2 linked regions of the Syntrophotalea carbinolica DSM 2380 genome follow. The protein of the gene in region 2 interacts with the protein of the main gene of each other region in a pairwise test. Links are inferred from orthologs where the notes say so. Each region holds a gene or a part of one and is shown on either strand. Other genes may lie near its edges. The genes, in order: PCAR_RS13535 and topA.

What was found.
Region 1: the proteins of topA (region 2) and PCAR_RS13535 interact in binary tests that used the Escherichia coli proteins (3 or more experiments, as listed by UniProt). The link is inferred for Syntrophotalea carbinolica DSM 2380 from one-to-one orthologs.

What each region holds. Positions count from the first base shown.
Region 1 is NC_007498.2:2,916,651-2,926,255, forward strand. Bases 3,568-6,300 are described here. They hold PCAR_RS13535 (YigZ family protein), read left to right. Parts: upstream 3,568-4,470; coding sequence 4,471-5,130; downstream 5,131-6,300. Other genes in these bases: PCAR_RS13525 (hypothetical protein), read left to right, coding at 3,568-3,815; PCAR_RS13530 (hypothetical protein), read right to left, coding at 3,864-4,193; PCAR_RS13540 (hypothetical protein), read left to right, coding at 5,146-5,427; PCAR_RS13545 (sulfite exporter TauE/SafE family protein), read left to right, coding at 5,443-5,802; PCAR_RS13550 (metallophosphoesterase), read left to right, coding at 5,908-6,300. In the rest of the region: PCAR_RS13500 (FIST signal transduction protein), read left to right, coding at 1-286; PCAR_RS18015 (DUF4388 domain-containing protein), read left to right, coding at 375-1,151; PCAR_RS13510 (4-vinyl reductase), read left to right, coding at 1,166-1,678; PCAR_RS13515 (hypothetical protein), read left to right, coding at 1,698-2,276; PCAR_RS13520 (ParA family protein), read left to right, coding at 2,435-3,250; more of PCAR_RS13525, read left to right, coding at 3,222-3,567; more of PCAR_RS13550, read left to right, coding at 6,301-7,035; PCAR_RS13555 (hypothetical protein), read right to left, coding at 7,090-7,443; PCAR_RS13560 (lytic transglycosylase domain-containing protein), read left to right, coding at 7,566-8,291; PCAR_RS13565 (B12-binding domain-containing radical SAM protein), read right to left, coding at 8,301-9,605.
Region 2 is NC_007498.2:490,387-500,402, forward strand. Bases 6,122-9,265 are described here. They hold topA (type I DNA topoisomerase), read right to left. Parts: upstream 8,885-9,265; coding sequence 6,359-8,884; downstream 6,122-6,358. Other genes in these bases: trmFO (methylenetetrahydrofolate--tRNA-(uracil(54)-C(5))-methyltransferase (FADH(2)-oxidizing) TrmFO), read right to left, coding at 6,122-6,252; PCAR_RS02710 (DUF494 domain-containing protein), read right to left, coding at 8,988-9,265. In the rest of the region: PCAR_RS02675 (hypothetical protein), read right to left, coding at 1-1,274; PCAR_RS02680 (HAD family hydrolase), read right to left, coding at 1,423-2,052; PCAR_RS02685 (sodium-dependent transporter), read right to left, coding at 2,068-3,474; PCAR_RS02690 (YggS family pyridoxal phosphate-dependent enzyme), read right to left, coding at 3,484-4,170; PCAR_RS02695 (Maf family protein), read right to left, coding at 4,221-4,883; more of trmFO, read right to left, coding at 4,873-6,121; more of PCAR_RS02710, read right to left, coding at 9,266-9,473; DNA-processing protein DprA, read right to left, coding at 9,488-10,016. UniProt on the Escherichia coli protein: Releases the supercoiling and torsional tension of DNA, which is introduced during the DNA replication and transcription, by transiently cleaving and rejoining one strand of the DNA duplex.

The sequences.
Region 1 (9,605 bases), 2.4 Mb from region 2 along the record:
GTTTTACTGCAGCGTCAAAGAGGGCATGAAGCTCTCCCTCCTGGAGTCAACCGACATGCTTAGCGACACTCGTGACGCCATTTCCCGGGCCGAGAAAACAATGGGGCGCATATCCGGGATACTCGATTTCGACTGCATTTTGCGAACACTCGACCTGCGGCAGAAAAACCTTTCCACCGAATACGGCAGGATTTTTACCGATATTCCAACCGTCGGATTCAGTACCTATGGCGAACAGTACATAGGGCATATCAATCAAACAGCAACCATGCTGGTCTTCGGCTGACATGAACATACCTGGCCCCAGGACCGGATTCCCGAATACCAATGGCAACAATCCGCAGTGAACACCTTCACAATGAGGATGGTTTCCCATGACCGGTTTCAACAGCTCCACCCTGACAGGACCTCCGAAGGATAACGGTCTGCACGGCAGTCTGTCCCTGACCACCATTACGGATCTTTTGCAGTTTCTGGCCGCCAGTGCCAAAAGCGGCGCCATCAGAATCATACGCGAACCGGAAAATGACGAGGGCATGATTTATTTCGCCAAAGGAGAGATCCTTTCCGCCCGGACCGGCGAAACGACGGGCCTCCACAGTTTCGCCACCATGATGAACTGGGAAAAGGGAACTTTCTATTTTCTGCCCGGCATCGCCCCCCTGGAAACATCCATCGGCTTGCCCGTTCAGCATGCCATCCTTGAAGCCATTGTCCTGCTGGAAAACAAGGCGAACAGTTTCTCACCCATCACCGAGCAAGAGATTGAAGAAGGGAGCACGCATATGGAACAGGAACCGAGAGAGTCTACCGAGGTCATGAATAATCTGCTGGAGATCTCCGGCATCGATGCCGTGGTGGTCGTCGGTCGTGACGGTTTTGTCATTGAATCCACCGGCAGCAGCGCACGCATCAATATCGACGAACTCGGTGCATCTCTGGCCCACGCCATCAACGGCATTGAGGAAATGGGTACGGAATTGAACATCAACTGTTTCCAGGACATGTTCATCGAGTACGGCAGCGCCGTCATCATGTGCAAACCGGTAGGCGATGCCATCGCCGCCGTCGTTACCCCCGATGCATCCAAGTTGGGCATCATCCGCCACAAGACCAAAAAGTTATTCCAGGAGCTTGGCCTGTCATTCTAGGAGGAAACATCACGATGCTTAACCTCGATTTTACCCTCGATGAAAAAACCTACCGCCACTACCTCAACGGACACCCGGTGGTCATGCACTCGCATCACTACCTGGCGCTTATAACCAAGCTGGCGGAAGATCTCGGCGATGTTCGCGGGCCCCAGATCCTGGCCGAAACGGTTGAAGACAGCATGCGCGCCATTTTTGACGATTATTTTCAGAAAAACGCCATCAGCTCCACCCAGGACAGGGCGGCTGTATGCACCCGGTACTTTTCAGCTTTCGGCTTGGGAAAAATGAGTATCAAGGGTGACGAACAAAACGGCGAAGCCCGTTTGATCCACTCCCATATCGATGAAGGCTGGCTGAGAAAATGGGGCAACCACGACAAGCCCGTCAATCATTTTACCCGCGGTTATGTAGCCGCCGCTTTTGCCGCGCTTTTCAATCGCCCCGCCAGAAGTTACGTCGTCACTGAAACCGCCAGCATGGTCACAGGCGAAGAACAAAGCGTCTTCGTCGTCAAAGCGGCCTGAACAAGGAGAACAGACTCAAATGACGGTCATGCGTAATAACGTGGTAAAAGCCCTTGCCAAGGTTACCGTGCAGAGCAACGAACAGGGATTGATCCCCGAATACGAGGTGCTGGTCAACCTGCTGCCGGTATCCCTGCTCAATACCTTGACGGAAAGACTGCTCGCCGCGGCCCCCGAGCGCAAAGAAGAAATCGAAGCGGGCCTGGTCAGGGCTGCCTATGAATGCGGCTATCACACCGGTTGCGGCATCATCACTTCCGATATTTTCAGCGAAGTCGTCATGCCTATGGTTACCGAAGGCGAGAAAGACATCCTGCGCGGTGCCTATGCGGCCTTTACCGCCTGGGGCTGGGCCAAATCGGGCATCGTACAGCTTAAAGAAGGCCAGAGAATGATTATCCGCGCCTTTGATTATTACGAAGCGGACAGCCAGGGAGAAGGATTGCGGGCGTATATGCTGCGCGGACTCAATCAGGCCTTCTTCGATCTGGCCTACGCCGACCCTTACCCGGATGGCATGAATACCTTTGTCTGCAAACAGACCAAAGGCCTGGAAACCGGTGACACTTATGGGGAATTTATCGTTACCCTGAAGTGACCACAGCCGTCACTTCTGTAAACGGGCCCAAGCTGCGATAGGGGCCCTTCCGACTATGCAACACAAATCGCAATGGCGGACCAGGCAATCCCAGGACCGTACCAGTAGGCAGGCCCGGTCGAACCAACAGCGCTTCATGTAATGCGGTGAATAAAATTATGGCGAATATTATTTCGATTATCAGCTCCAAAGGCGGGGCGGGAAAAACCACCATTGCCCTGAATCTCGCAGTGGCCCTGGCTGAAACAGGAGATTCGACCCTGCTCATCGATGTTGACCCCCTCGGGGCGGTGGGGTTTTCATTGGCCCGTAACGACACGGAATGGCGAGGCCTGGCGGAACATATCGTGGACGAGACGCCCCTGGATGAAGTCATCATACAAACCAAACTCCCACAGCTCTCCATCCTGGCACGGGGGTGTCTGGATCCTTTGGACATAGACATTTACGAAAATGTCCTGCGCTGTTCGGATGCCTTGAAGGACATCGTATCGGCAGTCGAGAATCAATTCCGCCACATCATCATCGACACCCCCTCGGGCCTCGGTTCCGTCACGCGCGCGGCCCTGTCTGTCAGTACCCACACCCTGCTCCCGCTACAGGCCGAGCCCTTGGCGCTGCGCTCCATTTCGCAAGCATTGCATGTCATCCAGCATGTCAAGGAAAATGAAAACCAGGATCTGGAGTTACTCGGGATTCTGGCCATCATGGTGCAGTTGAACAAGGATGTTTCCTTCACCATAATGAATGCCGCCTGGTCGTCCCTGCATGGCGTGCTGGAAACATACATCCCGCGTGCGGAAGTATTCCATGTAGCCAGTGAAAAAGGGCTGCCGGTAGCGTTCCTGCCCGGCAGATACCCCCCGGAAGCCAAACGCTTCGAAATGTTGGCCAGCGAAATCAAAACCCTCATCCAGGATATGGGTGGCGACATGGGAGTCGAAGATGAAAGGCCGCAACGTGAACTCATATAATCTGGTGTACGCCCGACAGATCCTGTCGACTTTGGCACCACGCAAACAAGCACAGCACACCGCTACCTTTCGCCAGGAACCCCGCTCCTTCGTGCGGCTGTCCGCGCAAAAAAAGCTGGCCAAAGCAGCGCAACCTTCCCTCCCCGAGCCACCGGATGCAACAACTCCAGGCACATCGTCTGTCGATGCGCCGTCACAGCCCTTCGCCGATTGGGAAAGCTGCATCGCATGGTGTATGGGCGTGACCCGTGCCGAATCCGCCTTTGTGGTCGATTCACAGGGATTTGTCATCGCCATGCGCGGCCGTATCCCCGGCCATGGCTTCGAGTGCACGGGAGCGGAATTGATCTACGCCATGGATCAACTGGAGCGCATCGACCCCGAAGCAGGCAGGCTTTTGTGGATAGATCTCGACTTTAACAAACGCCGTCTGGTCGGCTTTGTCACCCCGGGAGAAAGTGCCGAATATTTCATTGTGGGACTGGTCGCACCGGACGCTTCCTACAATGCATCAAAGCACGTTATGTCAAAACACATTATCGCCAATCTGGCGAACATGAATTAGCCCTTTTGCAAAGCCCCTGTTTCCCTGGCGGCAGGAGCTATCCGTTCATCACTTACCCTGGCGCCGTAACAGATCGAGCCCCCGGATAACATTGTCCTGATGTCGGATGATGCGCTGTTGCTCCTGTAGTTTCTGCTGTTGTTGCAGGATAATGCCCTGCTGGGTTCGGATGACGGAACGCAATCGCCGGTTGCGTTTTTCGCAGACAGCGACGGAGTCGTCCGGTTTCTGAGGCACATCTTGGACTACCGGGGGTTCTTCTTTGCGCACTTCCACCTCCCCGCTCTCCCAATCAACCGTTACTTCCGTAGCGGCGTAACCAATCCCGTTACCCAGGCAAGAGACCGCCAACAGCAAAAGAACGTTCCAACCCCGCATAGGATCACCTCTTGTGTCATCATATTTGTCGCATAGACCTCATAGATATTTATAGCATGTCGACTCGGGCTCGGCGGCACCGGCCCCCTTCTGCGTAAAAATGTTCTGGTCACACACATGAATAGGCCCTATCATAGTACCGATTCGGCGTTTACAACTATCGAGCGCCTTGACCGGCGCAGCGAAAACTCCTGTGACATCTGATTCCGGCGACCCCAGGCAAAACGTGTGCAGAGGGAACCGGCGGTCTGTCACCAAGCCCCGAAAACTACGATTCATGACGATCCCAGCAACCTTTTTGATACCGACCGAAACCATCGCCGTCGAACAGGAAGTCAAGCGCAGTCGATTCACCGCTGTTGTCGGGCGTGCCAAGGGGCGTGAAGAAGCCCACCGCTTCATCGCCGAGGCAAAAACCCGCTGGCCCGGCGCGCAACACTATTGCTGGGGGTTTGTGGCCGGCGACCCGGCTGCGACCATGGATCTCGGCATGAGCGATGACGGCGAACCGCAGGGCACGGCGGGCCGGCCGATTCTCAATATACTGCGCCACAGCGGCATCGGGGAGGTGGTGGCCGTGGTCGTGCGCTATTTCGGCGGCATTCATCTTGGCACCGGAGGACTGGTGCGCGCCTATTCGGGAGTGGTTCAAAAAGCCCTGGAACAGGTACCGCTGGAGGCATTCGTACCGTCGCAGACGGTGCAGCTGCTGGTACCCTTCGCCGATGAAGATGCCGTAAGGCGTCTGGTGGCCGACAAGGGGTTTACTCTGGCGGATATCCGTTATGCTCAAACCGTGGAGATGTTCGTGAATTTACCCAGCTGCCGCGTATCCGATTTTTGCACCTGGGTACAGGATCGCTGTCGGGGACGTATCCGAATCAAAGCTACCTCGCAGTCAGACGCAGCTGCGGATCATCCGGATTCAATTCCATAAGGGGAGGGAAAAATCGTGAAAAAACTTTTGATGCTCGTCATTGCAGCGGCCATCGGCTATGCCGCCTACACCAACCCGGACCTCGACGCCCATCAGCAGGCTATTTCCGACCAGCTTCCGGGCGGGCAGTATTATTCCGAAGAGCAGAATCTTGCGCGTTTTAGCGACCTGGACTATTCCAATTTCCTGATCGCATCGGCCACCAAGGACACCACTAAAATGAGCATGGTTTCTTACGGTTTCCTGGGGCGGGTTACCGTCGTGGATGAAGACTGGCAACCGGGCCAAGCCCCATAAGCAGGAATAACCGTCATGACATTGCACTTTTTTTTATTGGCACTGCTGGGCATCCTGGTCGGAGTCGGGGCTTCCTTCAGCGGCCTGGGCGGCGGCTTTTTGATGATTCCGCTGCTGCTGTTTCTGGGTTTTTCGGCGCAAAAAGCGGTGGGAACGTCCTTCCTTGCGATCCTGGTTATTTCCGCATCGGCATTGCTCGCCCACAACAAACTGGCCAATGTCGATTACCGGGTCGGCCTGCTGCTCGGCGTCGGCGGCATCATCGGCGCACAGCTGGGGGCACGTGTCCTGGAACATGTATCGACGGCCAGCTTCAAGCGCGTCTTTGCCTGCATCCTGCTCGGTCTGGCCGGTTATCTGTTCTTTCAGAAATAAATCGGTGCCGGATAGCCTGGCGGCTCGCTGCGCAATCCCCTTTGAGGTGCTATACTTGGGGCCACCCAGGCAACCCTGATGCCAGGGTGTGGAGTGGAGATAAGCATGGTTTGGTTTTTGCTGACATTCCTGTGCCTGTACGGTGCCATGCACACCCTGGTCTACTGGGGGCTAGTGCCGTTGCTGGCCGGCAACCGCAACGTGATCAATGCCGGCCGGGCATGGATGGCCCTGATGCTGGTAGCCCCGATCATGGTTCGGCTGCTCGATCGCCACGGCTTCCCTGCTCTGGCCCGCTACATGGCCTGGACCGGTTACAGCTGGATGGGACTACTGTTTATCGCCTTCAGCATGCTGCTGCCGGTTTTTTGCTGGGAGTTGCTGATACACGCCTGGCAACGTCGGTATCCCGCCCTTGCGCGTTTTTCCCTGCGCGGTCCGGTTTGCGCGGGCATCATTCTGGTCGTCACCCTGGGCGTGGGAATGTATGGATTTTACGAAGCAGCGTATCTTCGCGTTGAACGTATTATCCTGATCTGCAACAAACTCCCGTCCGGCACGCCACCGCTACGGGTGGCCCAAATTTCGGATCTGCATCTGGGCCTTATGCATCGGGATAAAGCCCTGACGCCGGTCATCGCCATTTTGCAGCGTCTGCAACCGGATCTGCTGGTGGTCACCGGCGACATGGTCGATGCGCAGATGGATCACCTCAACGGTCTGAGCGATATGTGGCGTAGCATCGATCCGCCGCTGGGTAAATATGCCGTACTTGGCAACCACGAGGTCTATGCCGGCGTACAGCAGTCCCTCGACTTTCTCCAGCGCAGCGGCTTTACCCTGCTGCGTAACACCAGCGTCCCGATAGGCCGGTGGCTGCTGCTGGCCGGTGTTGACGACCCGGCCCTCGCCTCGCCACCCGCATCCCCCCTGCTCGCGGGAGGCCCCACAGAACGTTTCAGCATACTGCTCAAACATCGACCCGTTATCAACGTGGCGGCCACCGGGTTATTCGACCTGCAGCTGTCCGGCCATGCCCACCGCGGCCAGATTTTCCCCTTCAACCTGCTGACGCACCTTGCCTACCCCATGCAGAACGGTCTTTACCGACTGCCGGCCGGCAACATCCTTTATGCCAGTCGCGGAACCGGCAGTTGGGGCCCCCCCATGCGTATCGGCGCGCCGCCGGAAATCACCTTGTTCGAGCTTGTCGCGCCAAGTCCGAAACCATGAAATCTCCTACTGAAACCGAGGGAAACAGCCTTCTGGCCTATGCTTTTATCCACTTTAAAAAGCCCAGAGAAAAGCCAAAATCCCCGCAATGCAGCACAGCGCCGGCAACACAAGAGAAACGCGCCACTCGTCGCTACGTCGCCGATGACGACGGCTGTTAACGAGGAGGCCGGCAAGGCTCACCACGAGTCCCGCCACCAGCAGCCACAGTAAAGGGCGAAGCCATGCCGTGTCCCAATACAACCGCAGGTGAATATCGTAATAACGATCAAAAAAGGTTTCGACTTGAGGTTTGGCCCGGCCAAAGATGAAAAAGCAGATGATTAAAGCCGTCCAGCCAGCCAGAGCCAGATAACGCAATGAGCGCACCCGGATATCGGGACCCCGCCGGCGATCCTCACGCTCCATACCCCCTCCAAGCTTTGGAAAGATGCTTCCCTTTGATTATTTATCGGACAAACAGCAACCTGGGCACACAAGCTGCAAAAAAAATATTCCCTGCGCTAAACCTTATCTGCCCGGAGGTCGCCATGAGTATCAAAATTGAGTCCATCGGTTTGCCGCCCGCTGCCCGCACTGTCAGCGACAAAAAAAACTCGACCGACTTCGAGGGTCGGTTGCGACAGGTTCTGGCCGAGCAGAGCCCTCAGGCCGCGGCGGCCCGCCAGGCCCAGCTTAAAATGCATATGTGCCAACTGGAGCTGGCCCGCAGCCTGTTTGAAGAAACGGACGGTGCGGAGCTGGACGCCATGCCGGGAACCATCCCCATCGGCGGACAAGACAGCCTGGACGGCCTGACGGACAGGCGGATTTTTGACAGTCCGCCAACACATGGCAGAGCGTTGACAGGGTCAAGCTCACCGGTAACGGCAGCACCACGAGTCCAATCGCCTGCCATGGAACAGATCATCCAGCAGGCAGCTGCCAGTCACGACATGGATCCCGAACTGATCCGCTCGGTGATTCGCACCGAAAGCGCCTTCGACCCAAAGGCGAAGTCACCGGCCGGTGCCCAGGGGCTGATGCAACTGATGCCCGACACCGCCGCCGAACTGGGCGTCACCGACCCCTTCGACCCGGAACAGAACGTCATGGCCGGTACCCGTTACCTGCGGCAGCTGCTCGACCGTTACGATGGCGACCTCGACCATGCCCTGGCTGCCTACAACTGGGGCATGGGCAATGTCGACCGCCACGGCCTTGAGCGTCTGCCCGAAGAAACCCGCAACTATTTGGCTCGAGTCCGCCAGTCCTGAATAGCCCTGTCAGCCCATCACAATAAGACCTTCGGCCAGGGCCGCATCGCAAAACCCGGCCAACTCCTTGTCGGATGGACGCACGCCGCCACAATCCTGCAGACTCTTTAGCCAGGACAATTCCTGTGGAGAAAAAATCCCCAGGGCGACACTGCCCTGGTGGACGTACAGCAACCCTTCGCAAGGTTCCTCGGCAACCAGCATGGCCACCACTTCCAGATCGGTGACGCCCATCTCCAGTTTTTCCAGCAAGGCCTCGGGATTCCGCTCGAAGGAGACGAAGCAGCTGTCAGGGTTCAGATAAAGCCGCCCTGCTTCCTTCGGCCCAGGGTCTTGTCCCAACTCGCCGCACATGAGCGCCGAAGAATAACCGAACCAGGCGACGACATCGGCGGCAAGAGCCGCAGCCACCATCTTGTCCTGGGACCGGAACTTTCCGGCCAGCACCTGCTGTTGCCAGTCTATGAGTGCCACACCGGCAGGATCATGCTCCGGGAGCAGACCCGCCAGGCTGGTAAAGAATTGCCCCGGTGTAATCTCCAGGTTATCCAGCATCAGATCGAACCAGGGCACGGCACGGCCTTGATTGTAAAAGAGATCGCAGGCCCGGGCGATCCCCGCCGCGCTCTCCATGTCATCGGCACTGAAATGCGGGGACGACAACAGGGTGTAAGGGGCCTGGTGCCGGTACTGCAGTCCGAAACCGTTGGCGGTTTCAGCCAGGCGCGTACCGGGCAGCACCGCCAGGGGAAAGATATCGAGATGGTTGGGGCGCAGGCCGAGAGCGAAGTCCAGGCTGTCAATAAAACCCTGCAGCGTGTCGCCGGGCAATCCGTAGATCAGGTCGAACCCATAAATCACCCCGGCTTCATGCAGCAACAGAATGCGTTCGGTAAAATCCTCCGCATCGAACTGCCGGTGAACACGGGCCAGTACCGCCGGATCGGCGCTTTGCAAACCGATCTGCAAAGCACAGTTGATGTCGGCAAACAGACCGGCCATTTCTTCGTCGATAAACTCGGCGCGAACCTCGATGGTATAGTGGATTTCCGGGGCCAGCTCCGCCATCATGCGCAGCATCTGTTTGGCCTGCGGCTGATGGTAATTGAAGGTCGGGTCGAGCACGAACAGCTGCCGGACGCCAGCGGCCGCGAAGGACTCCAGTTCCGCCCGCAGGCGTTCCGGGGGAAAACGCCGTACTTTGTCGCTGCCGCGGGATTCGAAACAGAAATCACAGCGGAACGGACAGCCTCTGGATAACTCCCACAAAAGACCGGGATAGCGCTCGGGGGGGAGAAGCCCTGTGAGGAAGGG
Region 2 (10,016 bases):
AGCTGACGGCGACGGCGATTCAGATACCAGGCTTCGCAGTATTCGCACGACAGCAGCAGGAAAACCGCCAGAGCGATTCCCGATATGGGAATCGGGCTGAGCGTGGCCAGGGGCCAGACCAGCGCCAGGTAACCGACCTTGGCGACAGTGGCCCAGCCCAGCACGCCGGTGCTGTGACATTGGGCAAACAGGCCGCGCCATAGATTGACCGCGCCGTACAGCACGGGAAAAAGGGCACAACTGGCCAGCGGCAGGGCTATATAGTTGCGCAATTCGGTTTCCAGCCCCATGCCCCAGCCGAGTACCGGCAGGTTGAGGGGATAGGCTACGGCCAGCATGATCACTGCCATGCCTGCGGCGACCAGGCGAAAAAAACGCATCAGCATGCGGTAGTCATGTCTGGTGTGCACCAGGGCCAGATAGGCCTGCTGCAGGTTGCGCATCGGCCCTGCCAGCAGAAAGATAAAGCCGCGAATGACGCCAAGGGCCGCCAGGGCCAGGGTGGCGTCGGGCAGACGGCTGATGATGGCGCTGATCAACAGGGGAACGACCTGTTGCATGGCCGATGAAAAAGCCAGCGGCAGGCTGTATCGGAACGTATCCCGTACGCCGAATTCTTCTTTGGCAGGGCCCGCTGGGCCGAGGCCGCAGGCGCAGGCAAACCAGAGCATGAACAGGCTTTCCACGGCGATGCAGCCGACCAGTCCCAGGGCGCCGAGTTGCGGGCCGGGTATATGTCGGGCGGCCAACAGCAGAATGATCACCAACGTAAAAAGCCTCACCAGGGTGGCAAGGGAAACCAGTTCGGTATGGCGCGCCCGTATCACGATCCCCTGGCACAGTCCCCGCAGGCCGGTGAAAAACGGTAAAAAGGCGAGGATAGCGATAACTGAACGGGCCTGGGTGGCCAGTTGCGGCGATACGCCGATAAGTTGCACAAAAACAATTTGTCCAAGGGAGGTCCAGGCAATGAGGGACAGCATGACGGAGATGGCGCTCGATGCGGCGATGACGAACACCGATACGCTGCGCAAAGAACGTTTTCCGCGAATCAGGGCCAGGGCGATGGTGTGATTCTGATAACCCGGCGAGGCGAGGAACAGATGCAGGGCCAGGGCCACCGCGAAGGCGGCCAGATTGGTCACGGCATCGTTCTGGCGAGCCAGGGCCATGTTGATGATATTGTGGGAAAAGCTCATCAGCTGCACATTGAGCATGAGGGGAAAGAAAAAGCGGGAGATCTGTCGCAGGGACAGGGGGGCTGTTTCGGTCATGAAAAAGGATCAATTCGGGAAAAGGGTGACAATATAGCCAGTCCAGCCGGAATGCAGTGCGGCGGCGGATTTTTTGCGCCAATGCCCGTGGCCGGAGGGTCGGGCCGGCTGGGGAGTTGAGTGAAGATTAGAGTGCTGTTCTTCCCGATCAGGCGGGAAACAGGCGCGACAGATCCTGCGGGGTTTCGGCCAGATAGTCGTAGGGGAAGCCGTCGGTCCTGCCGATGCCCCAGGCGCAAAAACAGGTTTTGATACCGGCGGCATGGCCGGCGCGCAGATCCGTATGATGGTCGCCGATCATGACGGCTTTATGGGCGTCGGACTGGAGATCGCGCAGGGCCATGAAAACGGGCGCCGGATCCGGCTTTTTGGGTAGCCCGCCGTTGGCGCCGATAATGCATCCGAAGAAAGCCGTGAGGCCCAATTCATACAACAAACGCATAGTAATATCAAAGGGCTTGTTGGTGATGACGGCCATTTTTTTACCCTGTTGCGCCATGAGAAAATCGTCGATGCCCGGATATGTGGCGGTTTTTTCCACCAGGTGTTCCTCGTACAGCTGGAGGAAACGCCTAAGTTTTTGCTCGGAAAAGGCTTTCTCCGGTAGTGCCCGACGCACCAGCATGGTGGCCCCGTCGCCGACATAGGTGCGCACCTGGTCGATAGACAAGGGGGCAAGATCGATCTCGGCGCGCAACAGATTCACGGCGGTACCCAGGTCGGCAGCCGAGTCGATAAGGGTTCCGTCCAGGTCGAACAACAGGGTGTCGAAACTCATGGCGCATGCCTCCGGTCAGAAGATGCTCCCCAAAAATGAAAACAGGCCCGTTTCCTCGATCTTGCTATAAAGGATAACACCAACCGCCACAGGTGCCACGAAGCGGATCAAAAAATGCCAGGTCGGATAGATCCAGCCTGAGCCGCCGGCCAACAGTTCCTCTTTCTCTTCCTGGCCGCTCCAGAACCAGCCGACGTACAAAGCGGTGAGCAGCCCGCTGACAGGCAACAGGTAGTTGGACGCGATCAGATCGATGGAATCGAACACGCCAAGATCGGCGATGGGCGTCAGATGTCCCAGTAGATTGCTGGAAAGAGCCGATGGAATTCCGACCACGAAAGCCAGTATGGCCAGGAAAGCGGTGGCTTGTTTGCGGCCCCAGCCGCGCTCGTCGATGAGGTAGGCGACCTGGGATTCAAGCAGCGAGATGGCGCTGGTCAAGGCTGCGAAGGCCAGCAACAGAAAAAATAGCAGGGCCAGGATGTTGCCCCCGGGAAGGTTGGAAAAAACCACAGGAATGGTCTGGAAAACCAGCCCGGGTCCGGCACCGGGTTGCATGCCGGCGGAAAACACGATGGGAAAAATGGCCAGGCCGGCCATCAGGGCGATGCCGGTATCGAGCAGGGCAATGCGCAGGCCGGAGCCGAAAAGGCTGTCCTGACGACTCAGGTAGGAGCCGTAGGTGATCATGGCCGCCATGCCGAGGGACAGGGTGAAAAAGGCATGTCCCAGGGCTTCCAGCACGGCGCCGGGGTTCAGTTTTTGAAAGTCGGGGCGAAACATGAAGTTCAGCGCCTGCCGCGCGCCGTCGCTGAGCATGCCGTTGACAAACAACAGAACCAGCAGCCCCAGCAGGATCGGCATGAGGATTTTACTCCACCGCTCGATGCCTTTCTGTACCCCGCCGATGACGATGCCCAGGCACAGCGAGATGAAGATAAAGTGCCACATCAGTTGCCGCGGACCGCTGTCTATCAGTCCCTGGAACAGCGTTGAGACATGATCGGCGGCCTGGCTGGTATTGGTCCCAAGCGGTGTCGTAAAGGCTCCTTGCAGCGCCCGCAGGATAAAGTCCAGGGTCCATCCGGCCACCACCGAATAATAGGACAGGATAACGAAAGCGGCGAGGATACTGACCCAACCGGCTATCTGCCAGGGGGAGCGCCGGCCCTCCAGGGAGATAAAGGCGCCGACGGCATCGCGCCGGGTGTGGCGGCCGATCATCAGCTCCGCAATCATGATCGGCAATCCGACCAGTGCGATGCAGACCAGGTACACCAGAACGAAGGCGCCGCCGCCGTTGTTGCCGGTGATGTAAGGGAATTTCCAGATGTTGCCGAGACCGACGGCACTGCCGGCGGCCGCCAGGATGAAGCCGATGCGTGAGCCCCATTGGGCACGGGAGCGTGACGAATCAAGCATGGTCTAACCTCAATAACGGGAACCGAAAATCGCGGAGCCGACCCGTACCAGCGTGGCTCCCTCCTCAATGGCGACGTCAAAGTCGTGGCTCATGCCCATGGACAGCTCCCGCATCTCTACGCCGGGGATATTCAGGGCGGCCAGCATGTCGGCGAGTTGCCGCAAGCGGCGGAAAAAAGGTCTTACCTGTTCGGGGTCGTCCAGATAAGGGGGCAGGGCCATCAAACCACAAATGCGTATGTGAGGCAGGGCGGCCACCTTGCGTACCAGATCCTCGAGGGCGGCCTCCTCGGTGCCCGACTTGCTTTCTTCCTGGCCAAGGTTGACCTGGATAAGGATCTGCGCGGTTTCCCCCGATTTGCCCCACTGGCGGTCGATCTCTTTGGCCAGGGAGAGACGATCGACGGAATGGATCATGGCGACTTTGCCGCACAGGTACTTGACCTTGTTGGATTGCAGGCTGCCGATAAAATGCCATACAACCGGTACGGTGACGTCCTCGGTTTTGGTCAGAAACTCCTGCACGTAATTTTCGCCGAACAGAGACTGGCCGGCCGCGGCTGCCGCTTCGATCATGTCGGCTGGCTTGGTCTTGGATACGGCTACGAGTTGCACGTCCTCCGGGTTGCGGTTGACGCGTCGGCAGGCGGCGTTCATACGCTCGCGGATAGTCTGCAGGTTGGTTTGAATGCTCATGACAAGTCCTTCCGGTGTCCGGTTGCTGCGGTTTCCAACCGGTATGCGTCTTAAGCTGGGGGATCGAGATGGGCGCAAAGGGGACGGTCCGATGCAAACAGGCGCACCGCGCCGAGTCGTTCCAGCGTTTCCACCACTTCGCAAAGCGGCAAGCCGACAACGTTGGTATAGCTGCCTTCGATCGCGGGGATCATGCAGGCACCGATGCCCTGAATGGCATATGCTCCAGCTTTGCCGAAGGGCTCACCGGTGGCAATGTACCCCTGAATCTCTTCATCTGTCAACTTTCGGAACCTGACCACCGTGGTAACCGCATCGGCCACTTCCTTTCCCGTGATGCGGTCGAGGACGGCATAGCCGGAGATGACGCAATGGCTGCGCCCGGACAAGCTGCCGAGCATATCCGCAGCATCACGGGCGTCGCGGGGTTTGCCGAGGATGGTGGCGTCGCGCACCACGATGGTGTCGCTGCCGATGAACCAGCGGCCTTTTACCTCCGGGCGATTGGCCACTTCGCGGGCTTTGAGCAAGCTCAAGCGTATGGCGTGCTGCTGCGGGGTTTCCTCCGGCACGCTCTCTTCCGGTGCGTCGCTGGGGACGACGTCAAAGGCGATTCCTACCCCGGCAAGCAGCTGACTGCGCCGCGGCGATGCCGACGCCAGTACGATGCCGGAATCATGGTCCTGAGGAGCATTGTTTGGATCAGACATCATCGGAGTCCTCCGCGGGAAAAGGCTTGAGATCAGGTATATGGGAGAGTACCCGCTGGCGCCAGGGTTCCAGATCCCGCAGGGCCCGCTCTGCCATGGCCAGGCGGCGTTCGGATCGTTTGCGTTTGCGCCCCTCCAGGGGAGGGAACAGGCCGTAATTGACATTCATCGGCTGAAAGTCGTCGGGACTGGAGTGCGACAAATGACCGAGCAATGCGCCGAGACCGGTGGTCGCCGGTGGCAGCGGCACGGCATGGTCGGTCAACTGGCCGGCTGCGAACAGGCCGGCCAGAAAGCCGCAGGCCGCCGATTCGACGTACCCTTCCACGCCGGTGATCTGGCCGGCGAAAAACATGCGCGGATCGGATGTGAGGCGCAGGTGCTGATCCAGGCAACGCGGAGCGTTGATGAAGGTGTTGCGGTGCATGCTGCCCAGACGTGCGAACCGGGCGTCTTGCAGTCCCGGAATGGTGCGGAAGATACGCCGCTGTTCCGGATAGGTGAGCTTGGTCTGGAAGCCGACCATGTTAAACAGGGTTGCATGCAGGTTGTCCTGGCGTAGCTGGACGACGGCGAAAGGATCTTTACCGGTGCGCGGATCGGGCAGGCCGACCGGCTTCATGGGGCCGAAGGCCAGCGTCATGTCGCCGCGTCGGGCCATTTCCTCGATGGGCATGCAGCCCTCGAAATGAATAACTTTTTCAAAGTCCTTGCCCGCCACCTTGTCGGCGGTTTTGAGGGCTTCGACAAAGGTCATGTATTCGTCGCGGGACATCGGGCAGTTGATATAGTCGTCTCCGCCGCGCCCATAACGCGAGGCTTTCCAGGCGATGCTGAAGTCGATGCTGTCCGCTTCGATGATAGGGGCGATGGCATCGTAAAAGTACAGGTGCCGGCTGCCGGTCAGCTGCGCCAGATGGGGTGCCAGCGCGTCGGAGGTGAGCGGGCCCGAGGCAATAATGACCGTGCCTTCGGGGGGAACCGAGCATTGTTCGTTGCGTTGCAGGGTGATAAGGGGATGCTGTTCGATGTGCTCGGTAATATAGCGGGAGAAAGCGTCGCGATCGACCGCCAGCGCGCCCCCGGCAGGGACGGCGGTAGCATCGGCGGCCTGCATGAACAGCGTCGCACAGCGGCGCAATTCTTCTTTTAGGCAACCGACGGCATTGTTCATGCCGGCTCCGCGCAAACTGTTGGAACAGACCAGTTCGGCCAGGTCCGCACTTTGGTGCGCCGGGGAGAAACTGGTGGGTTTCATTTCATGCAGGGTCACCTGCACCCCAAGGGCGGCAGCTTGCCATGCCGCTTCGCATCCGGCCAGGCCGGCGCCGATGATGGTCAGATGGGGCTGTTGGCTGTGTGTAGGATTCATGATGTCTTTACGGCGCCTCTACGCCGGAATACACAAACGACCGGGCCGCAAGGCCCGGTCGTACATAGGTTGTTGAATGAGCGCTGAAAAACCTGCGGCGCTATGCTTACTCTTCTTTCTTGGTCGCCTTCTTGGCCGCAGTTTTTTTCGGGGCGGCTTTTTGGGTGGCCGCCTTGGTGGTTGTGGTCTTTTTTGCCGCGGTTTTCTTTGCGGCCGGTTTTGCCGCTGCGGATTTTTTGCTCGCAGTTTTCTTTTCAGCCGGTTTCGCTGCCGTAGTTTTTTTAGCCGCCGTTTTTTTCGCCGGGGTCTTCTTGGCCGCGGTTTTTTGGGTTGTGGTCTTTTTGGTTGCGGCCTTGGGCTCAGGCGGAATCAAAACAACCGTCCAGTCGCAATCTTCTTGCGGGCACTTGCGGAAGGTCCCCTGGCGTTTGGTGGTTTTTTCCACCACCAGCGGAAACTTGCATTTGGGGCAAGGCTCTTCAATGGGCAGATCCCACAGCGCGTATTTGCATTTCGGGTAACGGTTGCAGGAGTAGAAGATTTTGCCATAGCGGCTTTTCTTCTCCATCAGTTCGCCTTCGCCGCATTGCGGGCAGGTGATACCGAGGGCCTTGGGTTTGACCAGGGGTTGAATGTTTTTGCACTCCGGATACGCCGAGCAAGCCAGGAACTTGCCGTAGCGCCCCTGTTTGATGAGCATGGGGGCGCCGCATTTTTCGCAGGTCTGATCGGACATGACCGGCTCTTCGCGTTCCTGTCCGGCCAACGGCTCGGTATAGCGGCAATCCGGGAATCCGGAGCAGGCCAGGAAACGACCGGAACGCCCCAGTTTGATGACCAGGGGCTTGCCGCACTCGGGGCAGATACGATCGGTCTTTTCCGTGGTGACATCCTGCTTGGAGATCTGGGTCTCCTTTTCCTTCAGCCGGGAGATGAACGGTTCCCAGAAATCCTTCAGTACCGGTTGCCATTCCCGCTCGCCGCGGGAGATGGCGTCGAGATCTTCTTCCAACTGGGCGGTAAAATCGTAATCGACGTATTTGTTGAAGTGGTTGACCAGCAAATCGTTGACCACCATTCCCACGTCTTCGGTATAAAAAGCGCGTTTTTCCAGACGCACGTATTTGCGGGTGGTGAGGGTGTTGATGATGGAGGCATAGGTTGAGGGGCGGCCGATGCCGTGTTCCTCAAGGGTTTTGACCAGACTGGCCTCGGTAAAGCGAGGCGGGGGCTGGGTGAAGTGCTGGGAAGGCTGCACTTCCTGGCAATCCAGGGGCTGTTCCTGTTCCAGTGGCGGCAAGGTACCTTCTTCCTGACGGTCCTGGTCCTCGTCCTTGTCGGTGTCCTCGATATACAGCTTCATGAAGCCGGGGAAGCGGACGACCTGGCCGGAGGCCCGGAATACGAAGCGTTCGCCGGCGCGGATGTCGACGGTGGTGGCTTCCAGCTGGGCGGTAGCCATCTGCGATGCCACGGTACGCTGCCAGATCAGCCGGTAGAGTTTGAACTGGTCGGAGCTCAAATGGGCTTTGATCTGGTCCGGCAGGTTGGACAGCGAGGTGGGTCGCACCGCCTCATGGGCTTCCTGGGCGTTTTTAGCTTTGTTTTTAAATACGCGCGGCTTGTCGAGGGCGTAGTCCTCGCCGTACATGCGGGTGATGAGTTCGCGAGCTTCACCGGTGGCGACCTGCGACAGGGCCACCGAGTCGGTACGCATGTAGGTGATCAGACCTTCGAGTCCGTTGCCGACATCGATCCCCTCATACAGTTTCTGGGCCACCGTCATGGTTTTGCGTGCGGAAAAACCGAGTTTGCGACTGGCTTCCTGTTGCAGGGTGCTGGTGGTGAAGGGCGCTGCGGGATTGCGTTTTTTGGAGGTTTTTTTGAGCTTCTCCACCTGAAACGCTTCGCTGCCGATCGCTTTGACCAGTTCCAGGGCCTGCGCTTCCTGGTTAATGTCGAACTTGCCGAGACTGTTCCCGTCGACGGCATACAGCCGGGCTGGAAACACGCTGCCCTGCTCCGTGGCCAGTCGGGTTTCGATGGTCCAGTATTCACGCGCTTCAAAAGCCTGAATCTCTTTTTCCCGCTCGCAGATCAGGCGCAGTGCAACGGATTGCACCCGTCCGGCGGACAGTCCGTAACGGATCTTTTTCCACAAAAAGGGCGACAGATTGAAGCCGACCAGATAGTCGAGTATGGAGCGCGCCTGCTGGGCATCGACCAACTCCCGTGCGATATGTCCGGGTTTGGAGATGGCTTCCTGGATGGCGCCTTTGGTGATTTCGTGAAAAGTAACCCGTTTGACCTCAGGGCTTTTTGCGTTTTCGTCGATCCCGAGAGCCTCCAGCAAGTGCCAGGCGATAGCCTCCCCTTCGCGGTCGGGGTCAGTGGCCAGAATCAGTTCCCGGCTCTTTTTGGCTTCTTTTTTCAGCAGCTCGATGTGTTTCTGGCTTTCGGGGAGAACGTGGTAAAGGGGGGAAAAATTATGCTCCACGTCGACCGAGCCCTGTTTGCTGGGCAAGGCGCGGACGTGGCCATAGGAAGCCAGGACCTTATAGCCCGGGCCGAGAAATTTTTCGATGGTTTTCGCCTTGGCGGGCGATTCGACTATTACCAGGGATTGTGCCATGAATGCCTCGATTTAAAGGACTGTCGATTGAGGAGGTCATGTTTTTGTTCCCGAGCCAGCCTGAAATGAAAAGGCTGCAGGGAAACCGCAGCCTGTTTCTGTTTCAGTGATAAAGCCGAGTCCAGTCATCATCCATAAAACAGTCGACTTCGCGCATCCATTCGTGATGGGAATGGGAGAAGAGGGTCAGGGCTGTAAGGGTTTTGATATCCTTCAGGCTGATTTCGTCTTCTTCGGTGTGCAAAGCTTTCTGGATGATTTCCTCCAGAATATTTTCGTCGATGATACCCATCTCGCGTATGCGCATCAGGAATCCGCGCGCATCGCGTGCGATGGCCTGGGTTTCTTCGGCTGTAAAGATACGTTGGCTGGGGACGGCCAGGGGGCGGGCAGAGGGATCGGTGCTCTGGTGCAGGGACAGGTTTTCCATCCAGTTGAAAGCCGCATCGATCTCTTCAGCTTCGAACCCGACTGACAGCAGTTCCTCGATAAGGTCTCCGTTGGCCGGCAGTTGCCCATCTTCCATGATGTAGTGGGCGATGATGCTGACGATGGCCAACACCCGTTCTTTAAGGGGGTTTCCGGTCATAAAACTCCATGTATTCAGGTGCTCCGTTTGCGCACAAAGCGCATTCCGGGTAGCTGAATTGCTCCGTCCTCAAGTTCTAAGTGGAGTAAAATAGCGGAAACCTCCATAGGAGTCAAGCCGCATTTCCTGGCCAGCTCGTCGACGTGCAAGGGGGTGTCCTGCAACGCCTGGTAAACCTTCAGGGCGGTGCCGGAGAGTTTTTTGACCATGCCATCGTCGGCCGGTACGCACTCCGGGGCGGATCGTCCCGGCATGAAAATTTGCAGGATATCCGCGGCTTCGGTAACCAGGTGAGCGCCATCTTTAAGGAGTTGATTGGTGCCGTGACTGGCGGGATTGCAGATGGGGCCGGGGAGGGCGAACACTTCGCGGCCCTGTTCCAAGGCGAATTCTGCGGTAATCAAAGAACCGCTGCGCTGCGCCGCTTCAACCACCAGCACTGCGCGACATATGCCGCTGATAATGCGGTTGCGTCCCGGGAAATGCCTGGCCAGGGGTGGTGCTCCAGGTGGGTATTCCGACAGGATGGCGCCGCCCTGATCC